Regions from separate parts of the Nocardioides sp. P86 genome, predicted to be linked through region 3. Evidence: predicted binding sites of a transcription regulator. Region 3 holds the regulator's gene; each other region holds the start of a gene.
What was found. Region 3 encodes LexA, which represses DNA repair genes until DNA is damaged. Its sites were predicted from a motif close to TCGAACANNTGTTCGA; they were not measured.
Positions count from the first base shown of each region.

Region 1: the regulator LexA is predicted to act here: its motif matches at 4,844-4,859, upstream of M3673_RS02195 (SAV_6107 family HEPN domain-containing protein).
Region 2: the regulator LexA is predicted to act here: its motif matches at 2,356-2,371, upstream of recA (recombinase RecA).

Region 1 covers NZ_JAMAYE010000001.1:472,811-479,963, forward strand. The annotation lists gene M3673_RS02175 (DUF3040 domain-containing protein) at 1-170, opposite strand, end outside; gene dinB (DNA polymerase IV) at 296-1,471, opposite strand; gene M3673_RS02185 (methyltransferase) at 1,634-2,419, opposite strand; gene M3673_RS02190 (endonuclease) at 2,732-3,976, opposite strand; gene M3673_RS02195 (SAV_6107 family HEPN domain-containing protein) at 4,205-4,660, opposite strand; gene M3673_RS02200 (hypothetical protein) at 5,205-5,699, opposite strand; gene M3673_RS02205 (YbaK/EbsC family protein) at 5,902-6,384, shown strand; gene M3673_RS02210 (MOSC domain-containing protein) at 6,381-6,977, shown strand; gene M3673_RS02215 (NAD(P)/FAD-dependent oxidoreductase) at 6,987-7,153, shown strand, end outside.
Region 2 covers NZ_JAMAYE010000001.1:139,842-146,994, forward strand. The annotation lists gene M3673_RS00700 (phosphoribosyltransferase) at 1-133, opposite strand, end outside; gene M3673_RS00705 (regulatory protein RecX) at 275-1,141, opposite strand; gene recA (recombinase RecA) at 1,144-2,190, opposite strand; gene M3673_RS00715 (HAMP domain-containing sensor histidine kinase) at 2,434-3,669, opposite strand; gene M3673_RS00720 (response regulator transcription factor) at 3,666-4,349, opposite strand; gene M3673_RS00725 (hypothetical protein) at 4,352-4,870, opposite strand; gene M3673_RS00730 (molybdopterin-dependent oxidoreductase) at 4,867-6,075, opposite strand; gene M3673_RS00735 (methyltransferase domain-containing protein) at 6,139-6,876, opposite strand; gene M3673_RS00740 (DUF2064 domain-containing protein) at 6,873-7,153, opposite strand, start outside.
Region 3 covers NZ_JAMAYE010000001.1:1,180,742-1,187,894, reverse strand. The annotation lists gene M3673_RS05560 (alkaline phosphatase family protein) at 1-155, opposite strand, end outside; gene M3673_RS05555 (alkaline phosphatase D family protein) at 155-1,876, opposite strand; gene M3673_RS05550 (MXAN_6640 family putative metalloprotease) at 1,996-3,678, opposite strand; gene lexA (transcriptional repressor LexA) at 3,812-4,588, opposite strand; gene M3673_RS05540 (LysM peptidoglycan-binding domain-containing protein) at 4,959-5,288, shown strand; gene M3673_RS05535 (hypothetical protein) at 5,426-5,794, opposite strand; gene M3673_RS05530 (mismatch-specific DNA-glycosylase) at 5,911-6,414, shown strand; gene M3673_RS05525 (alcohol dehydrogenase catalytic domain-containing protein) at 6,419-7,153, opposite strand, start outside.

The sequences.
Region 1 (7,153 bases), 710 kb from region 3:
GCCAGGATCGCGCGGCGCCGTGCAGCCCGGCGCAGCGAGGTGCCGCGCAGGGTGGAGGCGAACTTGGGATCCTCTTCAGAGAGGGCGCGCTCCATCTGCTCGAGCAGTCGCAGCTCCTCTTCGGAGAGTGGCACAGGGTCCTCCAGGGTCACGCGGATCGGCGGGCTCACCGTCGCGCCAATTCTAGGCAGGCGATCGACGTCACGGTAGGCGCGTCGGGAAATTACTCGCGCGGCGGGGGTCGAGGGACGTGCTCGGCGTCGGCACGACGACCTCTGTCGCGCGCCACCGGTCCTCAGAGCAGGCTGGCCGGACGCACCGCGGCACCCCCGAAGCGACGGGTGGCACGGTCGACCGCGCGGTCGGCCTCCGACCAGCCACGCTCCCTCTCCCCGAGCACGTGCTGGTGGTGCACCGCACCGCGGGGGCCGAGGCCCTCCACCCGCACCCCCACCAGGCGTACGGCGCGCCGCTGCGGACCCAGCGCGTCGAAGAGCGCCACGGCCGTCTCGTAGACCTCGCGCGTCACGTCGGTGGGCTCCGCGAGCGTCCGGGAACGGCTCACGGTGGTGAAGTCGGTCGAGCGCACCGTGATCGCCACCGTGCGTCCGACCAGGTCGCGCCCCCTCATTCGGCCCGTCACCGAGGTGGTGAGCCGCAGCAGCTCGCGCAGCACGCCGTCGCGGTCGGCGACGTCGCGCCCGAAGGTGTGCTGGGCGCCCATCGAGGAGTCGGGCTCACCACCGCCGAAGCCGGGAGCACGCCCCACGACGAGCTCGCCGCGGTCGGTGCCCCACGCCAGCGCGAGCAGGTGATCGGCCTGGCGGGCGCCCACCAGCTCGTGGAGAGCGGCGCGGGGGGTGCGGGCGACGTCGCCGACGGTGCGCAGGCCCAGTCGCTGGAGGCGGGCGCGGGTCTTGTCCCCCACGCCGTAGAGCAGGCCGACGTCGAGGGGGTGGAGCATGCGGGGGACGTCCTCGGGTGCGACCACGACCACGCCGTCCGGCTTGGCCAGCCGGCTGGCCAGCTTGGCCACCGACACCGTCGCGGCCACCCCCACCGAGCAGGTGATGCCCTGCTCGTCGTGGACGGTGGCGCGGACCAGCTCGGCGACGACCTCGGGCGGCCCGAGGCGCCGCCCGGCGCCGCCGACGTCGAGGAAGGCCTCGTCGGCCGACAGCACCTCCACCAGCGGAGTGATCCGGCGGAAGCACTCGTGGACCGCGCGGGAGACGCTGCCGATGAGCTCGAAGTCGGGGGCCAGCACGACCAGCTGGGGACAGAGCCGTCGCGCCCGCGACATCGGCATCGCCGAGCGGACGCCGTGCGCCCGGGCGGGATAGCTGGCGGCGAGCACCACGCCGCGGTGGGCGCCGCCGACGGCGACGGGCACGTCACGCAGGTCGGGCCGCTCCCGCAGCGCCACCGAGGCGTAGAACGCGTCCATGTCGACGTGCAGGATCGGCGTCACCGGTCGGGGTGTGCCCTCCGGTCGCCGATCGGCGCGTGGCGCGACGCTCCGGCCCGCGTCCGGGAACGCGGCGTCGGGGCCCGCCACCCCCCGGTCGGTCACGACCGGGACCCCCGGGGCCCACGGGTGCGAGCGCACCCGCCGGCGGGGGCCGGCCGGTCGCTAGCGGGCGAGCACGTGCAACTGCGTCGCGAGGGGGAGGTACTCCGAGCGGCGAGCGACGGCCCGCTCGAGCTCGACCAGCGCGGCACTGGCGCCGGGCTCGAGGTCGAGCAGCGACCCGGGCACGAGGTCGGCGAAGACGCGGACACCGTCCACCGAGAGCACCTCGAGGCCGGCGCCGCGCAGCAGTCCCTCGAGCTCGTCACGGGTGAAGCGTCGCCCCGAGCGGGCGCGTCCGCCGGCGACCGGTGCGCCGCTCGGTGCGTCGAGCATCGCCAGCGCCTGCCCGAAGTGTCCGGCCATGGCCCGGGCGACGACGGCGGCGTGGTGCTGGGCGACGAGCAGGCTGAGGGTGGCCTCAGGGCGCATCGCCGCGCGCAGGCTGGCCAGTGCGGCCGCCGGCTCGTCGACCACCTCGAGCACCCCGTGGCACAGCACGACGTCGGCGCTCGCGGGGCCCACCACCTCGGCCAGGGTCGACAGGTCGCCCTGCTGGCCCGACACCTCGACGCCCCTCTCCCGCGCGCGACGCGCCAGCGAGGCGAGGGCATCGGGGCTGGGGTCGACGACGGACACCCGGTGGCCGAGCTCGGCGACCCGCACGGCCAGGCCGCCCGTGCCGCCGCCGATGTCCAGCACGTCGAGCGGTCGGCCCGCCCCTCCCGCGCCGAGCGCTTCCTGCAGGGCCGCCCAGACGACGGCCGTGCGTGCCGCCGCCCGCCGCTCGCTGGGCCGCTCCTGGGACCGCTCGTCGGGCCGGGCGGGAGGGCGCTCGCTTGCTGCCATGGCGCCCACCCTAGGGGACCGACGAGCGCACGGGCCCGTGCCCGCGTCGCCGGGCCGCCCCCGGCGAGGGACGCGGCGACGGGGGCGGCGGTGGGGGCGGGCCGGGGTCGATCACCTGGCACGGGGGCGGACTCCCTGGGGCTCGATCCGGTGGCGGGTGCATCGGCCGCCGGGGAGGTGGTGGATCGAACGTCTGTTCGACCCACCAGTCACTCTACGACGCGTCGCGCGTCGCCGCCACCCGTCGCGCACCGCCACCGTTGCGCCCCGTGGCCGCCCGTCACCGCCACCGACCGCGGCCGCCGGCGTGGGTCACCAGATGGCGTCGGCCCACTCCGGGTGGTCGATGAAGGGGTTGCGGTTGAACTGGAAGCGCTCGTAGATGACGTCGTTGCGGCGCATCTCGAACGCCGACGGCGGGTCCTCGGCGTTCCATCGCAGCAGCGTCGAGAGCTTGCCGTGGAGCGGGGCGGTGCCGTTGGCGACCCTGTCGTTGACCTCGAGGTCGGGGAAGCCGTCGCCGCCCTCGTAGCGCACGGACATGAAGAAGATCATCCGCGCCACGTCGCCCTTGTCGGCGTCGCGCGGCTCCCAGGAGTCGCCGTCGGCGTAGTTGCCCGGCGCCTCGGCGTTCTGCGAGCCACCCTCGTCGAAGTCGAGGTTGCCGCGAGCGGAGTTGACGGTCACGTCGGCCGGACGCAGGTGGTGCAGGTCGGTGCCGGGGCCCGTGGCCGTGCCGAAGTCACCGTGGCTCTTGGCCCAGACGTGCTCGCGGTTCCACTGCTCGACGCCGCCGCCGTTGTCGGTCTCGGGGCGGCTCTCGCCGGTGTAGAGCTCGATCACCCGGCTCGCGTCGGCGGGATCCTGGTCGGTCTCGCGCAGGGCGGCCCAGACCTCGTCGTAGGTGAGCCGCGCGACACCGCGCGAGACGATCGTGTGCAGCGACGTCTCCAGCGCCGAGCCCGTCTTGCCGACGGCACCGGCGTAGTAGGTGCTGTCGTAGTCGTCGGTGCCCCCGCTCGGTGGCGGGGTGGTGCCCCCGCCGCCGTCGGCGAGGGCGAAGGCGGTGGCGTTGCGCACGCCGGGGGCCGAGAAGTAGGCGCCGAGCGTGCCGGTCACGTCGATGCGGCGCCCCATCAGCGCGGGGTTGGACCGCAACCCCCAGGACGCACGGAAGGCGCTCGGCACCTGCACGTAGACCATCCGCGACGTGGCGGTCTCCCCCGGCGCGTCGGCCAGGGCGAGGGCGTAGTCGTCGGGGAACCCCGAGGTCACCACGGTGCTCGTGGCGGTGGGCTGACCCACGACGTAGCCGCGCACCGTGGCCGTGGAGCCGTCCTGCACGGTGCGCGCGGCGGCGACGCTCACCGGCGTGGCCGCGCTGGCCGCTCCCGGCAGGACCGACCCGACCATCGAGCCGGCCGTCGAGCCGGCCGTCGATCCCTCGGGCGCGCCGAGGAGAGCGGCGGGCGCGAGGGCGGGGGCCACCGTGAGGGTGGCCGGGACGAGGAGCAGGGACACCAGCTGCGCCGTGCGGCGCGGCCCGAGAAGCCGCATGCGCGGGACTCCGATCACTGGGACACCCGTGCGGGCGTCTGGGCGGGCGGGGCCACAGCGGCCCCCGGTCGAGCCTGGGCGATCCTTACCGCCCGGCGCGACCGGGGAACCCCTCGTCATGGACTCAGGCCAGACCATCCAGCCACCCGGACCGACGAGGTCCCGCCCCGAGCCGTGTCGCCGCTCTCGCCGCGCGGCCGGTCGGCCGGCCGAGGGGGGGCGGAGGGCTCAGCCGGCGCGGCTGATGCGCTCGGCCGAGGGCGCGTGCGGGACCAGGCCCAGGGCCTGCTCCACCACGCCCAAGAACCGGTCGGCGTCGCGGACGAGGTCGTCGGCCTCGCGCTCGCTGACCGCGCGCCGCGACCCCGCCTCCGCGGCGGCGCGCTTCGAGGCCCCCGCTGCGAAGAAGGTCGCCCACTCCGCCAGCTCCGGCGCCACCTCGGCCAGCAGCACCCAGGCGTTCTTCTGCGGTCGACGCCGCGCCGGCGCCGGCTGGGCCCGCGCCGAGAGCAACGCGGCCGCCGAGCGGAGCGCGGCGACGTGGGCCAGCGCGTAGCGCGCCGGCACCTCGGTAGCCACGACGGCCTCCTGGAGCGACTCCGCGGCCCGCAGGAGGTAGGAGTGGGTGGTCGCCGGGAGGGCGTAGGGGTTGGGCGGGGCCACCGACGCCCGCGGCGCGCTCACGCCTCCACCTCGGCCCCGTGCGGTCCGTGCTGCTGGATGTCGTCTGTCATGGTCCACCTCACCTGGTCGTCGACCCCACGTGCGACCCCCTGACCTGCTCCCGACGAGGCCCTGCTCCGGCGGAGCCACCCGGGATCGAACGCCGACGGGGACGGGGGTCGAGGTCGCCCCCGTCGGCAGCGTTCGAACATGCATTCGAACACGGCTGAACCATACCGCCCGCCACGGACAGTGCGTCAAGGGTCGTCCGAGCGGCCCCGGGGCCGCCTGGTCGCGGAGGGGCTGCGGCCCGCCCTGGCGGGAGTCACCGGCCGGCTGGTGACACCCGCACCTGTCGGCCCACGCGCAGGCCGACAGGTGCGGGTCCGGGCCGACAACTGGGGCCCATGGGGCCCACGAGGCCTGCGGGGCCGAGCCGGTCTGTGCCGAGGCCGGGCCGAGGCGGGGCGGGGCGGGGCCGAGCGGGGCTGGGCGGGCCGGGCTGGGCTGGGCGGAGTGGGCCTGGCCGCGGCGGGTCTGGCGAGGCGGGGTGGGGCCGGGCGGCTCAGAGGGCCGCCGGGGCCTCCTCGACGCCGCGCATGTAGGTGTTGGTGTCGCGGTGCCACAGGGCCACGAGCAGACCGATGTCGAGGGCCAGGGCGAGGTAGGAGATGGCCACGAAGACGGCGGGCGGGTCGATCCGGATGCCACCGATGGTGGCCACCGCGATCATCACGACCAGCACGGTCAGGCTGACCCGCGCCCAGTTGTGGGAGTCGCGCAGGAAGACCACGAGCACGGCGATGAGCATGGCGAGCACGACGAAGAGCACGGCGGCCACGGGGAAGAACTGCGGGATCACGATCGGCTCGTCGGACTTGAGGTAGTCCAGGCCCCGGGTCTCCAGGATCTCCCGCGCCGAGCGGTGCCCCTCGGCCCAGTTCAGGATCAGCGTGTCGCGCAGGAGGGCGGTGAGCGCGACGGTGACGGCACCCACGGCCACCAGCAGCCCGAGCAGCGCCATCGCCACCGTCAACGACCTGGGCTGCTGCCGCATCATGCTGTGTTCCCCCGTCTCGAGCCGTCCTGTCCGGGCCATGGTCCCAGACGAGGTGGAGGACGGCCCGCACCACCACGCGGGGCGGGCGCCGCGGGGGCGACGCGCACCACACCGCTCCCTGCGCGCGGCGCGCCGCCGGCACGACCCGCCCCGGCCGGGCGACCGCACCACGGCTGTCGGCGTCACCGCCTAGGGTCGCACCATGAGCGAGGAGCACCCCGGCATCGCCCGCTTCCGGGCGGCCCACCGCGAGCGGGGCGGCACGGGCGAGATCGTCGTGCTGCCCGACGCCGTCCACACCGCGGCCCTGGCCGCCGAGGCGCTGGGCTGCGAGGTGGGCGCCATCGCCAACAGCCTGCTCTTCGACGCCGACGGCTCCCCCGTGCTCGTGCTCACCTCGGGGGCGCACCGCGTCGACACCGCCCACGTCGCCACCATCGTGGGCGTCGCCGCCCTGCGCCGGGCCACCCCGGAGTTCGTGCGGGCCCACACCGGCCAGGTGATCGGCGGGGTCTCCCCGGTCGGGCACCCCGCGCCGGTGCCGACGTACGTCGACTCCTGGCTGCGCCGCCATCCGGTGGTGTGGGCGGCCGCCGGCCATCCCGCGGCGGTCTTCAGCACCACCCACGACGAGCTGCTGCGCCTCACCGGCGGCACCCCGGTCGAGGTCGAGCCGGCGCCGTGACCTCTCCCGACCCGTCCCCGGGGTCGTCGAGCACCGCCCCGACCGCCCCGGGATCCACGACCTCCGACGCCACCGACACCGACGCCGACGCGACCACCGTGCCCCGTGTGACCGAGCTCTGGGTCGCGCCGGAGCGGCACGCGCCGATGGAGCCCCGCCGGCGCGTCGAGGTCGAGGCGGGCGCAGGCGTGGTCGGCGACCGCTGGCACGGCACCCGTCACCGCCACGTCACCCTCCAGTCCGCCGACGCCCTGCTCGAGGCCGCCGAGGCCCTGGGCGCCCCGGTGCCGGCCTCGGCGACGCGGCGCACCGTCACCGTGAGCCACGGCGTGGTGCCGACCGACCCGGGTGCGCGCCTCCGGGTGGGCGGGGTCGAGCTGGAGGTGGTGCGGGTGGCGGCCCCGTGCGCCCTGATGGAGCGCAGCATGGGCCCGGGCGGTGCCGCGGCGCTGCGTCGCCGGGGCGGGTCGGTGCTGCGGGCGCTGTCCTCGGGTCCCATCGCGGTCGGCGACCCGGTGGAGGGTCTCCTCACGGCACCGACGCCCTCCCGCGGCGCGGGTCCTGCGCGCCGGCCCGACCCCTCGACGCCCTAGGCTCCGGGCATGTCGCGGGTGGTGGTGGTCGGTGGGGGCTTCGGCGGAATGGCCGCCGCCGTCCGGCTGGCCAAGCTGGGCCACGAGGTGCGGCTCCTCGAGCGCTCGACCGCCCTCGGCGGCGCCCTCGCAGCCCGCGAGCAGGACGGCTTCACCTGGGACGCCGGGCCCTCCTC
Region 2 (7,153 bases), 1.0 Mb from region 3:
CCAGGCCCAGACCGCCCCGGGCGATGGCCAGCACGAGGTCGGGCTCGTAGCCGTCGTCGACCACCTGCTGGGCCAGGTCGCGCACCGCGGTGCCGAAGAGGTCGTAGGTCAGGATCTCGCGCTCGTCGGCCACCCGGTCATTGTGGCGGGAGGCCGGCCGCAGCGTCGAGCGGGGGGCGTGGCGAGGGCGGGCGGGGCGCGTTCCTCGACCACGGTGCGGCGAGTAGGTGGTGTCGAGACGCTCGCTGGCGCTCGCTCCTCCACCACGATCGCGTCAGTCGAGGGGGTCGGGCTCGTCGCGACCGGAGGCGGCGAGCTCCTGCTTGACCACGGAGAAGGCCAGGCCCGAGCCGTAGCCCTTGCGCGCCAGCATGCCGACGAGACGGCGGGTCGCGGTGACGTCGTCGACGCGCGAGAGCGAGCGCAGCTTCTTGCGCACCAGCTCGCGCGCGGCCTGCTCCTCGTCGTCGGGGTCGATCTCGTCGAGGACCGTGCGGGCGACCTCGTCGTCGACGCCCTTGCGTCGCAGCTCCTGGCTCAGCGCGCGGCGCGCCAGGGACTTGCTGCCACCCCCGCCGGCGCCGCGGGAGGAGACCCAGAGCCGCGCGAAGGCCTCGTCGTCGATGAGGCCGACCTCCTCGAAGCGGTCGAGGAGCGCCGTGGCGATCTCGTCGGGCACCTCGCGCTGCGCGAGCTTGTCGCCGAGCTCCTTGCGACTGCGGGCACGGCCCGTGAGCTGGTCGAGCAGGATCGTGCGGGCCACCGACTCCGGGTCGGCCTCGGGCCCCAGCGCAGCACGGTCGGGGGGCGGCTGGCCCGCCGACGAGCGGCTACGACCCTGCCGCCGACCCTCGGACCCGCCGGGGGCCCGAGAGCCACGGCGACCCGAGGACCTCGCCTCCCCGAAGGAGCGCGAGGCCCCGTCGGCCCCGGCCGCGCCCTCGGCACCGCCGGACCGCGCGGACGGCGCAGACCGCTCGGAGCGCTGGGTCCAGGCGTCGACGCCCACCGAGACGTCGCCACGCCAGGACGGGGAGACCGCCGGCTCGCCCAGGTCGGACTCGGTCGCGTCGACCCCGGCCCACGACGGGGCGGGCCGGGGGTCGACGTCGCGGTCGACCGGTCGCTGCGACCGTGTCACGATCAGAAGTCGTCGACGCCGACCGGGTCACCGGGCAGCGAGACCTCGGCGTCGACGGTGGGGCCGACCCCGAGCTTCTCGAGGATCTTCTTCTCCAGCTCGTTGGCCAGGTCGGGGTTGTCGCGCAGGAAGGTGCGGGCGTTCTCCTTGCCCTGACCCAGCTGGTCGCCGTCGTAGGTGTACCAGGCGCCGGCCTTGCGGACCAGGCCCGCCTCGACGCCGACGTCGATCAGGCCACCCTCGCGGCTGATGCCCTTGCCGTACATGATGTCGAACTCGGCCTGCTTGAAGGGCGGGGCGACCTTGTTCTTGACGACCTTGACGCGGGTGCGGTTGCCGACCATGTCGGTGCCGTCCTTCAGCGTCTCGATGCGGCGCACGTCGAGGCGCACCGAGGAGTAGAACTTCAGCGCGCGACCACCGGTCGTGGTCTCCGGCGAGCCGAACATGACGCCGATCTTCTCGCGCAGCTGGTTGATGAAGATCGCGGTGGTCTTGGAGTTGTTGAGCGCACCGGTCATCTTGCGCAGCGCTTGGCTCATCAGGCGGGCCTGGAGGCCGACGTGGCTGTCGCCCATCTCGCCCTCGATCTCGGCGCGGGGCACGAGCGCGGCCACGGAGTCGATGACGATCAGGTCGAGCGCGCCCGAGCGGATCAGCATGTCGGCGATCTCGAGGGCCTGCTCACCGGAGTCGGGCTGGGAGACCAGCAGGGCGTCGGTGTCGACGCCGAGGGCCTTGGCGTAGTCGGGGTCGAGGGCGTGCTCGGCGTCGATGAAGGCGACGATGCCGCCGTTGCGCTGGGCGCTGGCCACCGCGTGGAGGGCGACCGTCGTCTTTCCGGAGGACTCCGGACCGTAGATCTCCACCACGCGACCACGCGGCAGGCCGCCCAGGCCGAGGGCGACGTCGAGGGCGATCGACCCGGTGGGGATCACCTCGAGGGGCGCGCGGGTCTCGTCGCCGAGGCGCATCACCGAGCCCTTGCCGAACTGCTTCTCGATCGAGGCGAGCGCTACGTCGAGGGCCTTGTCGCGGTCTCCAGCCATGATGTCTCCGTCCTGGGGCGGAGGGCGCTCGGCCCTCCACGGTGTGGTCTGTGGTGTCGTGCAACGTCTGTGCCGGGAACGCTAGAGGAGCCCGCCGACAGTCGGGGAACGGTGACCCGGGACTGTGGAGAACGCCGATCTGCGCGCCGTCCCGTGCACGGTAGCCCGAACACGTGTTCGACCCCAGTCGACACGCCGCGCCGCGGCGGCGACCGGTCGACGCCGTGCTCCTCTGGCCGACGGTCAGGAGTGCGGGACGGGAGCCGGGACCACCGCGTCGGGCGGCCCGGGGCCGTCGACGGGGAGCACGACCCGGAAGCGGCAGCCGGTCGGCCGGCCCCCCTGGTCCACTCCCTGCTCGGTGACGTCCTCGGCGTGCACGCTGCCGCGGTGGGCCTCCACGATGCCCTTGACGATGGCCAGGCCCAGCCCGGCCCCACGACCGGTGACGTCGTCGGGGGTGCGCGAGGGCTCGGCCTGCCAGGCCACGTCGAAGACCCGGGCGAGGTCGACGGCCCCGATGCCGCCGCAGCCGTCGGTCACGACGAGCTCCACGCAGTCGCCCCCCGCACCGTCCCCCGCGGCGGCGCGCACCCCGGCGGCGAGGCCCGTGCCCTCGACGTGCACCGTGCCCCCGGGCGGTGTGTGGCGCACGGCGTTCATCACCAGGTTGGAGACGACGCGCGAGAGCCCCGAGGGGTCGGCGACGAGCTCGAGACCGCCGGACACCGCTCCCCCGAGCCTGACCCCACGGGCCCGCGCCACCGGGTCGGCGGCGGCGATCGCGTCGCTGACGACGTCGCCCAGCACGACGGCCTCGGGGGCCAGCCGCAGCACGCCGGCGTGGATGCGGGAGAGCTCGAAGAGGTCGTCGACCATGCGGACCATGCGGTCGACCTCGACCCGGATCTGGCGGTGGTAGCGCTCGGGGTCGGGGGTCATGCCGTCCTCGAGCGCCTCGGTCATCGCCCGCATGCCGGCCAACGGGGTGCGCAGGTCGTGGGAGACCCAGGAGACCAGCTCGCGGCGCGAGTCCTCCAGGCGCGCCGCGCGCCCGCGGGCCTCCTCGAGCCGGGCGTGCGCGGTGGCGAGCTCCTCGGACAGCGCGCGGAACTCCGAGGGCCCACGGGCCCCGCCGACGTACGGCGAGCCGGAGCCCACCCGCCGCACCTCCTCGCGCAGCGACAGCGACCAGCGGGTGACCGCCCGCGAGAGGGCGAGCGCGACCGCCAGCGCGACCACCGTGGCGGCGCCGGCCACGAGCGTGACGACCTCGACGTCGTCGTCGCTGATGAACATGCGCTGGGAGGCCGCGAGCACCCCGGCGAGCACCGCGGCCACCGGCACGACCGCGGCGAGGCCGAGCTGCCAGCGGATCGACAGCCGGCGCACGAGCCAGGCCAGCAGCAGCCCGACGACGCCCACGACGACGGCCGCGACCGCCGCCACGAGGACGACCTGCGCCTGCTCGCCGTTCACGACGCCTCCCACCGGTAGCCCACGCCCCACACCGTCAGCAGCCGCTGTGGGTGGGTGGGGTCCTGCTCGACCTTCTCGCGCAGGCGTCGCACGTGCACGGTGACCGTGGAGCGGTCGCCGACCGACCAGCCCCACACCTCCTGCAGCAGGTCGTCGCGGTTGACCGCGACGCCGGGGTGGGTGAGGAACCACCACAGCAGGTCGAACTCCCGGGCGGTCAGGGCCAGCTCGCGGCCCGCCCGGGTGACCGTGTGACGTGCGGCGTCGACCTCGAGGTCGCCGTCGACCACGACCCGCGGACCGACGACCTCGGCCGGCTCCGACGTACGCCGGAGCACCGAGTCGACCCGCAGGGCCAGCTCGCGCGGGCTGAAGGGCTTGCTCACGTAGTCGTCGGCGCCGTGCTCGAGGCCGGCGACCCGGTCGCCCTCCTCGCCGAGGGCGGTGAGCATCACCACCGGCACGTCGCCGCTGCTTCGCAGCCGACGGCACACCTCGAGCCCGTCGATGCCCGGCAGCATCAGGTCGAGCACCACGAGGTCGGCCGGACGGGAGCCCATCAGCTCCAGCGCCGCCTCGCCGTCGCCGGCCTCGACGACCTCGTGGCCGTGGGCGCGCAGGTAGGACACGACGACCTCGCGCACGGTGAGGTCGTCGTCGACGACGAGCACGAGGGCCACGCTCAGCGACCGGCGGGGCCGGGGCGGTCGGGCGGGCCGGACGGGCCGGGCGGGTTGGACGCGACCGGGCCGGCGGCGTGCTGGGCGCGCTGCGCGCGCCGCCGCAGCAGGCCGGCCACGACGACCCCGAGCAGCACGAGCCCGGCGACGGCGACCCAGCCGGCGGTGTAGTCGCGGTCGAGCAGCGTGGGGTTGTCAGCGCGCTCGCCGAAGCGGCCCAGCACGGGCACGGCGAGCAGGGTCAGGCTGCCCAGCAGGACGAGACCCACCGTGGCGGGGGCACGGAAGGGGCGGGGCACGACGCGCGCGCCCACCACGACGAGCACGAGGACGAGCGGGGCGAGCACGGCGTCGTGGAGCACCACGCCGGAGGCCGCCCACAGCAGCGCGTCGAGCACCTGGGCGGGCTCGGCGCGCGACCACAGCAGCCACGCGCCGTACAGCCCCAGGGCCACGCCGACGGCGCCGAGCGCCAGGCGCAGGCCCAGCGGGGTCGGCGCGACCCCGGTCGGGGCGCTCACGCGAGCACCTCGAGCGACGTGACCCACTTGGTCTGGAGCACCCCGGGACGGTTGGGGGCGATGATCCGGCAGGGGAAGCCGTGGTCGAGGCTCAGCGTCTCGCCGTTGACCTGCAGGGCCAGCAGCGTGCGGTCGTCCTCGACGAAGGAGGCCTGGAGCGCGGTGGTGCCGAAGGCACCGGCCCGCTGCAGCGAGGTCACCCGCAGGTCGCTGTCGGCGGGGGCCTCGACCAGGGCGAGCAGGTCGGCGACGCGCACCCCGGTCCAGGTGGCGTCGGCCGACCAGCCCTCGACGCAGGCGATCGGGAGGTCGACGGTGTGCTGGGTCATCGCCAGCAGGTCCTCGCGGCCGAGCTCGACGGTGCGCGAGCCGTGGGCCACCGTGAGGCGGTAGGAGTCGCCGACGTCGTCGGTGGTGACCTGGGCCGCCGCGGCGGAGCGGTTGACCGGCAGCCCCTGCGGGCCGTCACCGGTGCGGACGGCGAGCACGGAGACCTTGCGCAGCAGCGGCACCGTGCTGCCCGCGGTGGCGAGCACGGCCAGGCCGGCCGCCGCCCAGGTCGTGCGCAGCAGGCCGCGCCGGGAGAGCCCGCCGCCGCGCTCGGTCGGCCGGTCGGTCCCGGGCCCGTCGGTCCCGGGCCGGTCGGTGCGGGGCCGGTCGAGGGTGGTGTCGTCGACGTCGGCGCCGAGCGCGGCGCGGATGACCGGCAGCTTGACCGCGACGTGCACGACCAGCGAGCCGATCGCCACCCACGCCACGGCGTAGTGGGTGGAGCGGAAGGAGAAGGCCCAGGGGTACCACTGGGCGGAGTTCATGAGGCCGGTGACGAGCAGGAAGACCGCCGAGCCGACGAGCGCCAGGATCGAGGCCCGCTCGAGGGCGGTGACGGCCAGCGCGCGCACCCCGCGGCCCGGCCGGGCGAAGAGCCGCGGGAAGACCGTCCAGAGCTTGACCAGCAGCAGCGGCACGGCGGCGGTGCCGGTGATGACGTGGAGGCCCTGGGTGACGCGGTAGCCCCAGGAGGGCGAGGCCGGGAACGGCACCGGGTGGTCGACGTTCTGCGCGTAGTGGCTGACCAGCCCGGTGAGGAAGCAGACGGTGAAGCAGACGCCCAGCCACAGGCCGACGCGGGCGGCGACGGTGGGACTGCGCAGCTCGGAGCGGAAGCTGTCCTCTCTCGGCAGGCGCTCGGCCAGCCGGCTCATCACCGCCACGTCGTCACGTCCCCGTCCGGGTGCGGGCGAGGGGTCCTGCGCTGGGGCTCGTCATCAGGTCGTCGGCTCCTCGGGGTGGTGGGGTTCCCGAGAGACGTCCTGCAGGTGGCGTGCCGCGCCTGCGGGTGCGAGGGGGACCGCCGCGACGGGGGCGAGCTGCTCCTCCAGCACGGCGCACCAGCGCCCGGCGAAGGGCTCGCACGCGCTGACGCCCCAGCCCGCGGCCTCGGCCACGTGGGCGATGTCGTCGACCCCGAGCACCGACCAGCGGAAGGGCCGACTGCGCACGTCGTCGCCCTCGATGCTGGCCCACGTGGTCGTCATCGGGACCCCCGGCGGCGCCACCTCGACCACGACCCGACCGCGCGGGTCGAGCACCTCGCGCACGCGCCGCAGCAGCCGCACGGGGTCTCCCCCGATGCCGACGTTGCCGTCGGCGAGCAGCGCCGACTCCCAGCGCCCCTCGCCGGGGATCGACTCGAAGACGTCGCGCAGGATCGCCGAGGCGCCGCGCTGTCGGGTCTGCTCGACGGCCTCGTGGACCACGTCGATGCCGAGCACGACGTGGCCGCGCGCGGCCAGGCCCGCGGAGAGCCGGCCCGGTCCGCAGCCGATGTCGATGGTGGGGCCCACGCACCACGCGAGCAGCGCGTGGTCGGCCTCGTCGGCCTCGCGGGTCCAGTCCGCCACCGGGAGCGGCGACGGCTCGGGGCCCAGGCCCACCACGCGGCACGGCATGCCCCGCAGGGCGTGGGTGAAGACGGCGGAGAAGGACTCGTCACGCACGCTCACGAGGCCACCTCCGGGCTCCAGGCCGCGGCGAAGCGGCCACCGGGCACCAGGGCGACGACCGCCTCGGCGTCGGCCACCGTGTCGATGTCGCGCAGCACCGCGGTCGTGGCGACGGCCAGGCCGGCCGCCTCGAGCGCCGCGCGGGTGTCGTCGTGGGTGGTGGGCGTCGACATCGGCACGCCGCGCAGCGCGGCGGCGGCGAGGGGGTCGCGCAGGGCGAGCACCCACCAACCGCCGTCCTCGGCGGGGCCGAGCACGGCGTGGTGGTCGGCCAGCG
Region 3 (7,153 bases):
GCGACCTGCGTGCCGGCGAGGGTGGAGAAGAGCAGTCCGGCGGCGCCGGCCGTGATCGCCGTACGCCGACCGGTGCGCAGCTCGCCGAGGCCGCGGGCGAAGGGGCGCTCCTCGTGGCTGTCGTGGTGGTCGGCGTGGGGGGTGGGTGTGCACATCAGGCGTCACCCCCGACGGGGGCGTCGACCTGCTCGATCCGGCTGGTGCCGGCGGCGGTGGCGAAGGAGACCGACCAGGTGATCGCGGTGTCGCGGTCGTCGCGGGCCCCGATGACGTACCAGTCCATCTGGGCGCGGGCGGGGGTGACGTCGAGGACCGAGAAGCCGTGGTCGTCGAAGTCGAGGTACTTGATGTGGCGGTTGTTGGCCAGGATGACCTGCTCGACCAGGGTGGAGGTGGTGTCCGGCGGGGTGCCGGTGATGTCCTTGAGGTTGTTGGAGGTCACCGAGGTGCACACGAACTCCACACCCAGGGAGTCGCCGACCACCGGGTAGGTGGAGGTGTCGAGCGGCAGCTCGCAGGCCCAGGCGGAGTGGATGTCGCCGGTGAGGAACACGGTGTCCTTCACCTGGTGGTCGTCGAGGTGGGTCAGCACCTCACGGCGGTCGGCGGTGTAGCCGTCCCACTGGTCGACGTTGTAGGGCGCACCGTCGCCGGGCAGCAGCCCCGTCACGTCGTTGACCGGCTGGACCAGCGCGTCGGGCAGGTCGGCGAAGGTCACTGGCGCGATCATCACCGGGTTGCCGATGACCTTCCACTGCGGCCGGTGGTCGCGGCTGAGGGAGTCCTTGAGCCAGGCCATCTGGCGCGCGCCCGTGATCGTGCGGTCGGGGTCGCTCACGGCCGGGTCGACCGCCGGCGTGGCCACCTGCTGGTCCCGGTAGGTGCGCAGGTCGAGCATGCTGATCTCCAGCAGCGTGCCGAAGCGCAGCCGCCGGAAGAGCCGGGCGCCGTCGCCCAGCGCGGCCGTGCCGTCCAGGCGCACGGGCATCCACTCGTCGTAGGCGCGGTGGGCGCGGGCCCGCCGGCGCCGGTAGTCGCCCTCACCGCCCTCGCCGGTGCCGGGGGTGTGGTTCTCCGCCCCGCCCCGCCACTGGTCGTTGGTGACCTCGTGGTCGTCCCAGGTGACGATCCAGGCGTAGCGGGCGTGGGCGTCCTGGAGGTCGGGGTCCTGCTTGTACTGCGCGTGGCGTTGGCGGTAGTCGGCCAGCGAGACCATCTCGTGGTCGGGCACGTGGCGGCGCACGTCGACGTTGTCCGCGCCCATGCCGTACTCACCGGGGCCGTACTCGTAGAGGTAGTCGCCGAGGTGCACGATCGCGTGCAGGTCCTCGCGCGCGGCGAGCCCGCGGTAGGCGGAGAAGAAGCCGGCCTGGAGGTTGGCGCACGACACCACGCCGAAGCGGAGGTGGTCGGGGGAGGCCTGGGGCGCGGGAGCGGTGCGGGTGCGACCGGTGCGACTGGCCTGGCCGTCGAGGCGGAAGCGGTAGTAGTAGTCGGTCGCCGGGCGCAGGCCGGTGGCGTCGACCTTGACGGTGTGGTCGCGGCTGGGCCCGGTGCGCACACGTCCGCGGCGCACCACGCGGCGGAAGCGGGGGTCGGTGGCGACCTCCCAGACCACCTCGACGGAGGGGCCCCGGCCCGAGCCGGGGGTGCTGCCCGGGGTCGGGGTGACCCGGGTCCACAGCACCACGGCGTCGGGCAGCGGGTCGCCGGAGGCGACCCCGTGGCGGAAGACGCGGGCGCGGCGCGCCGCGGGCCGCGAGGGGGCCGCGGTGGCGCGGTCGGCGCCGACGCGCAGGCCGAGGGCGCCGACGCCGACCGCGCCCCCGGCCAGGACCGTACGCCGGCGCGGGGCCGGGCCGGTCGAGTCAGGCACGGGGGAGGACTGCGGGGTGGTCTCGCTCGTGGTCACGTCTCGTTCAACGACGCGGTGGCGGCGCCGTGACGGCCTCGCGGCTACCCGCACCGATCGTTCACCTGCCGGGCGCGGTCCCGTCACCCGGCAGGGACGGCCCTCCCGGTGAGGGTGAAGCGGAGCCCGTCGTCGACCGGGCGACCACCGCAGGGCCACGTGCTCGTCCCGCCGTTGCTGCAGTTGCGGTAGCGGGCGCTGCCGTTGACCAGCGTGACCTCGACGTAGGAGGTGCGGGCCGAGGAGAAGCCGACCCGGGTGACGGCGTCGCCGGCGCGGTCGAGCCGCAGGACCCGGGTGGAGGGGGTGCCGGAGGTGGGCACGACGGTGACGACCGCCGCAGAGCCGCGCGTCGGTGACGGCAGGTCGAGGGACAGCCGCAGCCGCCAGCCGCCCCCGAGGCCGGCGCCCGGGGTGAAGCGCTGGCTGGCGCTGCTGAGGTGGTCGAGGTAGACCCGCTGGGCGCCCACGGAGCGCTTCGAGCCCGTCAGGGTCGTGCGCTTCCACAGCGGGGTCTTGGGGTAGGACTGCGCCCTGCCCTCGGCGTAGGCGCGGCCGGGACGCAGGTTGGCGTCGGCGAAGCGGGCGAAGGACTCGCTCAGGGACACGTCGTGCTGGCGGCGCAGCACCTGCTCGACGGCCTGGGTGGAGTACTCGTCACGGTCGCCGGCGGCGGCGCCGGCGCGCTCCCAGATCGTGCGCACCAGCACGGGCAGTCCGCCGACCGCGGCGGGGTGGCGCTCGGTGAGGTGGCGGAAGAAGATCCAGTCGCCGTAGACCGCGAGGTCCTCGTCGCGGTCCATCGACTGCCGCGGGTGGGAGAGCGGGCTGTCGGCGAGGTACTGCACGTTGTCGTCGACGGAGTCGAAGAGCTCGTCCTCGGCCCAGGTGGCGGTGGCCTCGATGAGCCAGCCGTCCTCGCCGGCGTCGTAGGCGTACTGGACGGCGTGGAAGTACTCGTGCGCCGCGGTCACCTGGAGGTTCTCGGTCGGCAGGTTCGTGGGGAACTGCCCGGTGCGGTAGTCGTTGTCGAGCACGCAGTAGGCGGGCACGTCGCGCGCGTCGTCGGGCACGTCGTCGTCGGAGGTGCAGTAGCCGTAGAAGCCCATGCTGCCGACGTCGCCCAGGTAGACGTCGGTGCGGGCGTCGCCGCCCTTGGCGCCGTCGGGCAGCGGCGTGCGGTAGCCCGCGCCGGCGTAGGTGTCGTGCACGTCCTGGAGCGTCGAGAGTGCGAAGTCGACGTAGTCCGGGACGCCGTTGCCCGCACCACCGGCGCCCCCGCTCGCGTCCTTGGCCGGCACGTTGTTGCCCGAGGCGCCGCCGACGACGTAGTGCACGCACAGGTCGTCGGTGCAGATGCGCCGCACGGCGTCGCCCTCGTAGTCGAGGTAGCCGTCACCGCGCCTGTCGGTCGGCCGGGCGAGGTAGGCCGCGGCCTCCGCGCGGTCGTCGGGGGAGAGGGCGTCCATGCTCAGCGCGAGGTCGCGCAGCGCACCCGTGAGGTCGGCCTCGCCGGCCTGCGCCAGGGTCTGCTGGGCCTCCGCGGGGCTGGTCGCCGGGTCGACCAGCGTCTCGACCACCTGGAGGGCCGCGAGGGCCTGCTCGTCCGGCGTCCCGGTCTCGTCCGGGCCCGGCAGTCCAGGCATCCCCGGGAGCCCGGGCACCCCGGGGAGGTCGACCTGGGGGGCTGCGACGGCCGTGCCGGGCAGGACCGGGACGCACAGGGCGCCCGCGAGGAGCAGGGCGGACAGGGGACGAAGGCGCACGTCGGGCACTCCAGTGGGTCGAGGGTTCCGGCTGTCCGTCCAGGCTCTCACGGGTCGCCGACACGCACGCCGGCCCGCCCTCCGTGGGGGAGGACGGGCCGGCGCCGGGTGTCCCGGGTGGGTGCGCCTCGGGCTAGACGCTGCGCAGGACGGCGGTGACGACGCCCAGGATCGTGGCGTGGGTGCCGTCGATCGGGTCGTAGGCCTCGTTGTGCGGCATCAGCCAGACCTGGCCGTTCTTGCGCTGCAGGGTCTTCACGGTCGCCTCGCCGTCGATGAGGGCGGCGACGATGGTGCCGTTGTCGGCGGTCTGCTCCTTGCGGATGACGACGTAGTCGCCGCTGCAGATCGCCGCGTCGATCATCGAGTCGCCCACGACCTCGAGCAGGAAGAGCTGCCCCTCGCCGACGAGCTGCTTGGGCAGGGGGAAGACGTCCTGCACCTGCTCCTCGGCCAGGATCGGGCCGCCGGCCGCGATCCGGCCGACGACCGGGACGTAGGTGGCGGCCGGCACGGAGTCGCCGACCCCGGTCTCGTCGTAGCCGCTCTCCTCGGCCGCCGAGATCGACCGGCGTGCGGCCATCACCTCGGGCAGGAAGACCTCCAGCGCCCGGGGGCGGTTGGGGTCGCGCTTGAGGAAGCCCTTCTCCTCGAGCACCTTGAGCTGATGGGCGACGCTCGAGGTGCTGGTGAGGCCGACCGCGTTGCCGATCTCGCGCATGCTCGGCGGGTAGCCGCGCTTCTCGATCGCGTCGCGGATGGTGGCCAGCACCCGCAGCTGCCGCGGCGTGAGGCCGGTGGCGTTGGGCGCGCCGTCGGGCAGCTCGGTCACCGTGCCGTCCGCCGTGCCGCCGGTCGGGCCCTGCGTGGGACCGCCCCCGGTCCGCCCCCGGGTGTCCTTGGTCGCCATCGTCTGCCTCTCCGCTGGTCGGTGCCACCGATCGGTGTCGCTGGTCGCCCGGTCGGGCGATGTGCTCACCATGCCAGGAGGCCCCGAGGGTTTCAAACACCTGTTCGAACGGCGTGTCGGACCGTCCGCGCCGCTCCAGGGCAGCAGGTCCGGGCCTCCGTGTCGGGCCGGCGGTCGAACAGATGTTCGCTCGACCCCTTGTGCTGTTCGAACGCGTGATCTAACGTCGTACACATGTTCGATCGAACGTGTGGTCGAGCCGGTGCGCGACGGCGGTCCTCCAGGACTGTCGGTGGTCACCACTAGACATCACCTCGTCCACCTCGAGCTCCACCCCACGGCTGACCGCCCCCTTCCCCAGGAGGTCCCCATGAGCACCACGATCCAGCACCCCGCCGCATCCCGTGTCGCCACGCACCACGTGCGGCTGACCCGGCGTGGGCGACTCGTGGTGTTCACGCTCTCGCTCCTGGCCATCCTCGCCGTCGGCGTGTGGTTGGCCGCCGGGTCGGTGGCCACCTCCCAGGCGCAGCCCACCGAGGTGATCGTGGTCGGCACCGGCGAGACGCTGTGGGACATCGCGGCCGACGTCGCCGACGACGGTGACGTGCGCTCGACCATCGCCGAGATCCAGCAGCTCAACGACCTCGACGGCGGCATGGTCGCCGCGGGCCAGCGTCTGCGCATCCCGCTGGCGTGACCTCGGGCGCCGTCGTCGGCGCCCCCATCGACATCACCGGTCGCCTCGACCCCGGCCGGTGAGCAGCGGGGAAAGTGCAGGAGGGCGGGCCCCACCGGGCCCGCCCTCCTCTGCCGTCCAGGGGTGCTGCCGGCCGGTCAGCGCGCGGCGCGGCGCCCGCCGGGCGGGCGGGGCGCGGCCGGCTCGAGGTCCTCGCCGCCGCTGCCGTCCGGGGCGGCACCGGTCGGTGCGGTGGTGATGCCGAGCTCGCGGAGCAGGCGTGCCACCAGCAGGAGGCCCACGAAGAGGCACGCCACCGCTCCGACCGAGGCCAGGGCGAGGAACGCCCACGAGCCGGAGTCGCCGTCGCGGGCGGCGGTGCCGAAGTCGATCGCGGCGTAGACGAGGTAGCCCCAGGCCACGACGGCCGCCGTCACGGCCAGGGCCAGCGCCAGCAGGCGCGGGCGCAGCTGGCGGGGCGCCCGGGTGCCCTTGCGCGAGCCCGCTCGCTTGCCCGCTGTCGCCACGGGCTCATTCTGTCCGATCGGCAGGGACTTCGCAGCGCGACACCACCATCGCGTCGCGCCCGTCGACCCGAAGCCCTGACCCGGTGCCCTGACCCGGTGGCTGGCACGGTGGGGGCATGGAGGTCCTCCCCGACATCGTGGCCACGGAGCCGGCGATCGTGTTCTGCGGCCTGGCCGGCGCCGACTCGACCCGCACCCGGGAGCACTACTACGACTCGCCCGGCAACTCCTTCTGGGAGTCGATGCACCTGTCCGGTCTCTCGCCGCGTCGGTTGCGCCCGGAGGAGGACCGTGAAGTGGCCACCCTCGGTCTCGGCCTGACCGACCTGGTCGGCCACTGGGACCCGCGGTGGGTCGAGGTCGACGAGCTCGTCGCCAAGGTGGAGCGCTGGCGGCCCGACTGGCTGGCCTTCACCAGCAAGGGTGTCGCCCACGAGGCCGCGCGTGCGCTGGGTCGACGCGCGCACCCCCGTCTCGGCGCCCACGACTGGTACGTCGGGACCGCGCAGGTCTTCGTGCTGCCCGGGACGAGCGGGGCCAACCATCGTCGTGACTACGACGGTCGGCCCACGCGCGTCGCGTGGTGGCGCGAGCTGGCCCAGCTGGCCGGTCGCGCCTGAGTCGTCAGCCGACGGTGAGCACCATCCGGAAGCGGGCGTCGCCGGCCATCATCCGGGCGTAGGCCTCGTTCGCCTGCTCCAGCGGCATGGTCTCGATCTGCGCCTCGACGCCGGTGAGGGCGCTGAAGTTCAGGGTGTCCTCGCTGTCGGCCGCAGTACCCGAGGCGTGACCGGCCACGGAGCCGTTGATCGGGATGAGGGCGGCGGCCGGCACGGGGATCGGCTGCTCGGCCGCACCGACCACGACCAGCTCGCCGTCGACGCCCAGGCCGGGGATGGTCGAGGCGACGGCGTCGCCGTTGGTGACGGTGGAGAGCACGACGCGGGCGCCGCCGAGCTTGGCCAGCTCCTCGCCGGGGTCGGTGGCAGTGGAGTCGATGTAGGTGTGCGCGCCCAGGCCCAGGGCGAGGTCGGCCTTCTCGGTGCCGCGGGCGATGGCGGCGACGCGGAAGCCCATCTTGGCGGCGTACTGCACGCCGAGGTGGCCCAGGCCGCCGACGCCGAGCACGGCGACCAGGTCGCCGGGGCGCGCGCCCGTGCGGCGCAGGCCGTTGTAGGTCGTGACGCCTGCGCACATCAGGGGGGCGGCGAGCTCGGGGGCGAGCTCCTCGGGCATGGCGGCCATGGCCGCGGCGGGCACCAGCACGTAGTCGGCGTAGCCGCCGTCGCGCTGGACGCCGGGGATCTGGGTGTTCTCGCAGGCGATCAGCGCGCCCATCCGGCAGGGGCGGCACCAGCC